2 regions of the Streptomyces sp. NPDC002076 genome follow, and region 1 is predicted to be linked to the other one. Evidence: riboswitches for the same ligand, from Rfam matches in the RefSeq annotation. Region 1 holds a riboswitch; the other holds the start of a gene.
What was found. A riboswitch is a leader RNA that binds a small molecule or an ion and turns the genes downstream of it on or off. The one in region 1 is predicted to bind glycine.
Positions count from the first base shown of each region.

Region 2: linked by a shared signal. The riboswitch ahead of gcvP (aminomethyl-transferring glycine dehydrogenase) and the one ahead of gcvT (glycine cleavage system aminomethyltransferase GcvT) in region 1 are both predicted to bind glycine.

Region 1 is NZ_JBSFDI010000007.1:178,565-182,382, reverse strand. It holds gene ACWCQS_RS17405 (enhanced serine sensitivity protein SseB) at 1-307, opposite strand, end outside; gene ACWCQS_RS17400 (AAA family ATPase) at 374-1,021, opposite strand; glycine riboswitch at 1,184-1,280, shown strand; glycine riboswitch at 1,281-1,393, shown strand; gene gcvT (glycine cleavage system aminomethyltransferase GcvT) at 1,435-2,562, shown strand; gene gcvH (glycine cleavage system protein GcvH) at 2,672-3,049, shown strand; gene glyA (serine hydroxymethyltransferase) at 3,064-3,818, shown strand, end outside.
Region 2 is NZ_JBSFDI010000028.1:9,374-13,191, forward strand. It holds gene ACWCQS_RS39245 (DNA polymerase IV) at 1-1,051, shown strand, start outside; gene ACWCQS_RS39250 (PRC-barrel domain-containing protein) at 973-1,344, opposite strand; glycine riboswitch at 1,464-1,558, shown strand; gene gcvP (aminomethyl-transferring glycine dehydrogenase) at 1,727-3,818, shown strand, end outside.

The DNA of each region.
Region 1 (3,818 bases):
TGGTGTACGGCATGTGGGAGCCGGCCGCCTGGCGCAGCTGCTCCTCGGAGCTGAACACCGGGACATACGCCTGGCCGTCGGTGTCCAGCGTGGGCAGGTCGAGCGGGCCGCTGTCCGGGCCGCCGCCGCTCGGCAGCGGGATCCAGAGCAGGCTCCGGCCCAGCACCTCGATGATCCGGCCGGCCGCGGCGGGCATGCCGAGGGAGGCCGAGAGCACCTCCTCCAGCTCGTTGCCGGGCCAGCCGCCGTGCGGCTGGGGGTGCGCCTGTGCCGGGAAGTCCGCGGGAATGTCCGCCGGGAAGTCCATCTGCCTACCGCCTGCTGGGAACCACTGCTGTGACCATGAAGGCTAGCGGGTGGCTGTGACAGTGCCTCACCTTGTGAAGGCGATCCGCCGCAGGGCGTTTGCCGCCGGCCGGTCCAGCAGCACGGCCGCACCGCAGCCCGCGGGCAGCTCGCCGCGCTCGACCGCGTCGAGCAGCCGGGCGGTGGTACGGCGGTGGCGGCGGAAGGCGTAGCCGGAGACGCCCCGGCCGCGCTCGCGCTGGCCCTCGCGCGCGGTCTCGGGGGTGACGTCGAGCAGGAGCAGATGAAGGGTGCCGCCGCGGCGGCGGGCCTCCCGGGCGAGCCAGGCGCGCACCCAGGACTGGGTGCCGCAGTCGTGCACGACGACGCCCTCGCCGGTACGCAGGGCGCGGCGCAGACCGGCGTAGTGGGCGAGGCGGACCAGGGGGCGGTAGAGGGTGTAGGGGAGGAAGGCCGGCAGGCGGGCCGCCCAGCGGTCGCGGGTGTCCTGGGAGTCGATGCGGGCGCCGGTGACCGCGCGCCGCATCAGGGTCGACTTGCCGCTGCCGGGCAAGCCGGTGATCACGGCGAGGTCGCGGGGGCCGAAGGCCAGGGCGTGCGGGCCGCGGCCGGCCCGGTCCCGCAGGTCCCGGACGACCGGGGCCGGGACGGGACGCTGCCTCGGCACCGCGATGCCGGTGGTGGTGGCGGTGGCGTACACCGGGGTCCTGTTCACCGTGATCGTCCTCCCCTGTCGGCCCGGTAATCTTCATTGCCCGACTGTGTAAAGAGAAGGTAATGGACGATGTCGTTGGCGGGGTCCGCGTCCTGCCACAGGTCGGTTACAAAAGCCCGCTCGCCGTGCGATGATGTGGCCGCCAACTGCATACCGGCCGCTTGAATCCGCGCGGGAGAGTTCCCAGCAGCTTCGCTGGGACGCCGAAGGAGCAAGTCCCTCCCTTGAATCTCTCAGGCCCCGTTACCGCGCGGGCGAGGCACATCTGAAAAGCGGGCTGCTGCGACAGTGGCTCCACCCAAGGTGCAAGCCGTGATCGTCCCCGTGGCGGTCGTGGCGAACCTCTCAGGTTCCGATGACAGATGGGGAGGAACGTTCCTCGCCCGTCCTGCTTCCTGGGAGACGACCGACCGATGAGCAGTACCGAACCCACTGAGCTGCGCCACACCGCGCTCGATGCCCTGCATCGCTCGCTCGGTGCGACGATGACCGACTTCGCCGGCTGGGACATGCCGCTGCGCTACGGCTCCGAGCGCGACGAGCACATCGCCGTGCGGACGAAGGCGGGTCTCTTCGACCTCTCCCACATGGGCGAGATCACCGTCACCGGCGACGGGGCGGCCGCCTTCCTGAACTTCGCGCTGGTCGGCAACATCGCCTCCATCGGCGTGGGGCGCGCCCGCTACACCATGATCTGCCAGGCCGACGGCGGCATCCTGGACGACCTGATCGTCTACCGGCTCGCCGAGACCGAGTACATGGTCGTCGCCAACGCCTCCAACGCCCAGGTGGTGCTGGACGCGCTGACCGAGCGCGCCGCCGGCTTCGACGCCGAGGTCCGCGACGACCGGGACGCCTACGCGCTGATCGCCGTCCAGGGCCCGGAGTCCCCCGGCATCCTGAAGTCCCTCACCGACGCCGACCTCGACGGCCTGAAGTACTACGCCGGCCTGCCCGGCACGGTCGCCGGCGTCCCGGCCCTGATCGCCCGCACCGGATACACCGGCGAGGACGGCTTCGAGCTGTTCGTGAAGCCCGAGCACGCGGTCGAGCTGTGGCAGGCGCTGACCAAGGCCGGCGAGGGCGTCGGCCTGGTCCCGTGCGGCCTGTCCTGCCGGGACACCCTGCGCCTGGAGGCGGGCATGCCGCTGTACGGGCACGAGCTGACCACCTCGCTCACCCCCTTCGACGCCGGGCTCGGCCGGGTGGTGAAGTTCGAGAAGGAGGGCGACTTCGTGGGGCGCGAGGCGCTCACCGAGGCCGCCGCCAAGGCCGAGGCGAACCCGCCGCGCGTCCTCGTCGGGCTGATCGCCGAGGGCCGCCGGGTGCCGCGTGCCGGGTACGCCGTCGTCGCCGGCGGCGAGGTGATCGGCGAGGTCACCTCCGGCGCCCCCTCCCCCACCCTGGGCAAGCCGATCGCCATGGCCTACGTCGACGCGGTGCACGCGGCGCCGGGCACCGAGGGCGTCGGCGTGGACATCCGGGGCAGCCACGAGCCGTACGAGGTCGTGGCGCTGCCCTTCTACAAGCGGCAGAAGTAGACACTGGGCGCGGTCACTGTGTGACCCAGCGCACGTTTCCGCTGCTCACCAGCGGTCTCAGCAGTCCCCCCTTCATCAGCACTCCCGCGCGTACAGGAGAATTCAGGTCATGAGCAACCCCCAGCAGCTGCGCTACAGCAAGGAGCACGAGTGGCTGTCGCCCGCCGAGGACGGCGTGTCGACGGTCGGCATCACCGAGTTCGCGGCCAACGCGCTCGGCGATGTGGTCTACGCCCAGCTCCCCGAGGTCGGCTCCACCGTGACCGCGGGCGAGACCTGCGGCGAGCTGGAGTCGACCAAGTCGGTCTCCGACCTGTACTCGCCGGTCACCGGTGAGGTCACCGAGGTCAACGACGACGTCGTCAACGACCCGTCGCTGGTGAACTCGGCCCCCTTCGAGGGCGGCTGGCTGTTCAAGGTGCGCGTCGCGGAGGAGCCGGCCGACCTGCTCTCCGCCGACGAGTACGCCGCCGAGACCGCCGGCTGAGGAGTCGTAGCCGTATGACCGTCCTGAACACGTCCCTGCACGAGCTGGACCCGGAGATCGCCGCCGCGGTCGACGCCGAGCTCGGCCGCCAGCAGTCCACGCTGGAGATGATCGCCTCCGAGAACTTCGCGCCGCTCGCGGTGATGGAGGCGCAGGGCTCCGTCCTCACCAACAAGTACGCCGAGGGCTACCCGGGCCGCCGCTACTACGGCGGCTGCGAGCACGTCGACGTCGCCGAGCAGATCGCCATCGACCGGATCAAGGAGCTGTTCGGCGCCGAGTACGCCAACGTCCAGCCCCACTCCGGCGCCTCCGCCAACCAGGCGGCCCTGTTCGCCCTCGCCCAGCCCGGGGACACCATCCTCGGCCTGGACCTGGCGCACGGCGGCCATCTGACCCACGGCATGCGCCTGAACTTCTCCGGCAAGCAGTTCAACGTGGTCGCCTACCACGTGGACGCCGCAACCGGCCTGGTCGACATGGCCGAGGTCGAGCGGCTCGCCAAGGAGCACCGCCCGAAGGTGATCATCGCGGGGTGGTCGGCGTACCCGCGCGAGCTGGACTTCGCGGAGTTCCGCCGGATCGCGGACGAGGTCGAGGCCTACCTGTGGGTCGACATGGCGCACTTCGCGGGCCTGGTCGCGGCCGGTCTGCACGCCAACCCGGTGCCGTACGCCGACGTGGTGACCTCCACCACGCACAAGACGCTCGGCGGGCCGCGCGGCGGCATCATCCTCGCCCGCGGCAAGGACTTCGCGAAGAAGCTGAA
Region 2 (3,818 bases), on a different contig from region 1:
GGCGCGGCTGGTCGGGATCAAGCTGCGCGCGGACATCCGGGCGGTCACCGGGCTGACCGGATCGGTGGGGCTCGCCGCCTCCAAGATGCTCGCCAAGATCGCCTCTGAGCAGGCCAAGCCGGACGGCCTGGTGCTCATCGAGCCGGGATCCGAGCGGGCGCTGCTGGGGCCGATGCCGGTGCGGACCCTGCCGGGGGTCGGGCCCGCGACCGGGGACCATCTGCGCCGGGCCGGGATCACCACGGTCGAGGAGCTGGCCGAGGCGGGCGAGGACGAGCTGGTGCGGCTGCTGGGCAAGGCACACGGGCAGGCGCTGTACGCCATGGCCCTGGCCCATGACGAGCGGCCCGTGGTGGCCGAGCGTGAGGCGAAGTCCGTGTCGGTCGAGGACACCTACGACGTGGACATCCACGACCGGCTGCGGATCGGGCTGGAGGTGCAGCGGCTGGCCGACCGGTGTGTGGGGCGGCTGCGCGGAGCCGGGCTGTCGGGGCGGACGATCGTGCTGAAGGTGCGCAGGTACGACTTCTCGACCCTGACCCGCTCCGAGACGCTCAGAGGGCCCACGGACGATCAGGCGGTCGTGCGGGAGGCGGCCGCGCGGCTCCTGGACTCCGTGGACACGACGGGTGGGGTACGGCTGCTGGGCGTGGGTGTCTCCGGGCTCGCCGACTACACCCAGGAGGACCTGTTCGCGCAGGCGATGCCCTCGCCGGCGGCGGAGACGCCGGAGGAGGCCGGGGCCGAGGTTGTCGTGGAGCGGCCGGAGCCCGTCGAGAGGCACTGGCGTGCGGGACAGGACGTAAGGCACGCCGAGCACGGGCACGGGTGGGTGCAGGGGAGTGGGCTGGGGCGGGTCACCGTGCGGTTCGAGACGCCGCAGTCCCTTCCGGGGAGGGTGCGGACGTTCCTTGTCGGTGATCCTGCGCTGGAGCCCGCCGAGCCGCTGCCGTTGGTCGCGGAGGCCTCCGATCAGGTTTCCTCCGACCCCGCCAGCTTGCCGAAGTCGTGGTCCGGGGCCGAGGGAGGTGATGCCACGTCCAGACCGTAGTGGTGGTAGAGCTGGAGTTCCTGCTCGGGGGAGAGATGGCGGCCCACGCCGAAGTCGGGGGCGTCCTTGATCAGGGCGCGGTCGAAGGGGACGTGCAGGGAGCCTTCGATCAGTTCGCTCGGTTCCAGGGGGACGAAGGCGTCTCGGGAGAACAGGCCGGTGCGTATCGCCGCCCACTCGGGCACTCCGGTCGCGTCGTCGAGGTACACCTCGTCGATGGTCCCGATCTTGGTGCCATTGCGGTCGAACGCCTTGCGGCCGATCAGGTTGCGCGGATCGATGTCGGTCTGCACGGTCCCTCTCCCTCCACGTGGTCGCAACTCATCCGTAAGCACTACGAAAGAGCACATTCAGGGAGGCGGCCACTCGAGGGCCTCGTTGTTGACCTCGCTGGTAGGCTGACAGCGGCTGCTGACACCGTGCGGGAGAGTCCTCCGACCACCTCGGAGGCGCCGAAGGAGCAAATCCTCCCCGGAATCTCTCAGGCTCACGTACCGCACGGACGAGGTCACTCTGGAAAGCAGGGCGGGCGTCGACGGCTCCCGCTCTCACCGACGGTGAAAGCCGGGACATACCCGGTGAAGCTCTCAGGTTGAGATGACAGAGGGGGAGGCCGTCGGGGCACCCGCACCGTGGTGCCCTTCGAAGGTCGCGTCAGACCAGGAGGCCTCCGCAATGACCGCCCATCGCATTCCGCTCCCGGAGCTCGAAGCGGGCATCCCGTTCGAGCAGCGCCACATCGGGCCCGACCAGGAGGCGCGGGCCAAGATGCTCGCGCAGGTCGGCTACGGCTCGCTGGACGAGCTCACCGCCGCGGCGGTGCCGGATGTGATCAAGAACGCCGACGCCCTCGACCTGCCGGGCGCCCGCACCGAGGCCGAGGTGCTCGCCGAGCTGCGCTCGCTGGCCGACCGCAACCAGGTCCTCGACTCCATGATCGGGCTGGGCTACTACGGGACGTTCACCCCGCCCGTCATCCTGCGCAACGTCATGGAGAACCCGGCCTGGTACACGGCCTACACGCCGTACCAGCCGGAGATCTCCCAGGGCCGCCTCGAGGCCCTGCTGAACTTCCAGACGATGGTCGCCGACCTCACCGGGCTGCCCACCTCGGGCGCCTCCCTGCTGGACGAGGGCACCGCCGCCGCCGAGGCCATGGCGCTGTCCCGGCGCATGGGCAAGAACAAGAAGGGCCTGTTCCTGGTCGACGCGGACGCGCTGCCGCAGACCATCGCCGTCATCCAGACCCGCGCCGAGCCGACCGGTGTCGAGGTCGTCGTCGCCGACCTCGGCGACGGCATCCCGGCCGACATCGCCGCGCGCGAGATAAACGGCGTGCTGATCCAGTATCCGGGCGCCTCCGGTGCCGTACGCGACATCAAGCCGGTCATCGACCAGGCCCACGAGCTGGGCGCGCTCGTCACCGTCGCCGCCGACCTGCTCGCGCTGACCCTGCTGACCTCGCCGGGCGAGCTCGGCGCGGACATCGCCGTCGGCACCACCCAGCGCTTCGGTGTGCCGATGGGCTTCGGCGGTCCGCACGCCGGCTACATGGCCGTGCACGAGAAGTTCGCGCGCAGCCTGCCCGGCCGGCTGGTCGGTGTCTCCGTCGACGCCGACGGGAACAAGGCGTACCGGCTCGCGCTGCAGACCCGTGAGCAGCACATCCGCCGTGAGAAGGCCACCAGCAACATCTGCACCGCGCAGGTGCTGCTCGCCGTGATGGCCGGCATGTACGCCGTCTACCACGGTCCGGAGGGCTTGCAGACCATCGCCCGCCGCACCCACCGCTACGCCACGATCCTCGCCGAGGGACTGAAGGCCGGCGGCGTCGAGATCGTGCACGGCGCCTTCTTCGACACCCTCACCGCGCGCGTGCCCGGCAAGGCCGCCGAGATCGTCGCCGCCGCCCGGGACCACGGCGTCAACCTGCACCTGGCCGACGCCGACCACGTCTCGATCGCCTGCGACGAGACGACCAAGCGGGCTCAGGTCGCCGCCGTGTGGTCCGCCTTCGGCGTCGAGGGCGACATCGAGGCGCTGGACGCGACCGCCGAGGACACCCTCCCCGAGGCGCTGCTGCGCACCGACGCCTTCCTCACCCACCCGGTCTTCCACCAGCACCGCTCCGAGACCGCGATGCTGCGCTACCTGCGCAGGCTGGCCGACCGCGACTACGCGCTCGACCGCGGCATGATCCCGCTGGGCTCCTGCACCATGAAGCTCAACGCGACCACGGAGATGGAGCCGGTCACCTGGCCCGAGTTCGGCCAGCTGCACCCCTTCGCCCCGGCCGAGCAGGCCGAGGGCTACCTCACGCTCATCCGCGAGCTGGAGGAACGTCTCGCCGAGGTCACCGGCTACGACAAGGTCTCCCTCCAGCCGAACGCCGGTTCCCAGGGCGAGCTGGCCGGTCTGCTCGCCGTGCGCGGCTACCACCGCGCGCGCGGTGACGAGCAGCGCACCGTCTGCCTGATCCCGTCCTCCGCGCACGGCACCAACGCCGCCAGCGCCGTGATGGCCGGCATGAAGGTCGTCGTCGTCAAGACCGCCGAGGACGGCGAGATCGACGTCGAGGACCTGCGCGCCAAGATCGAGCAGTACCGCGACGAGCTGGCGGTGCTGATGATCACCTACCCGTCGACGCACGGTGTGTTCGAGGAGCACGTCGCGGACATCTGCGCCCGGGTCCACGAGGCCGGCGGCCAGGTCTACGTCGACGGCGCCAACCTCAACGCCCTGGTCGGCCTCGCCAAGCCGGGCCACT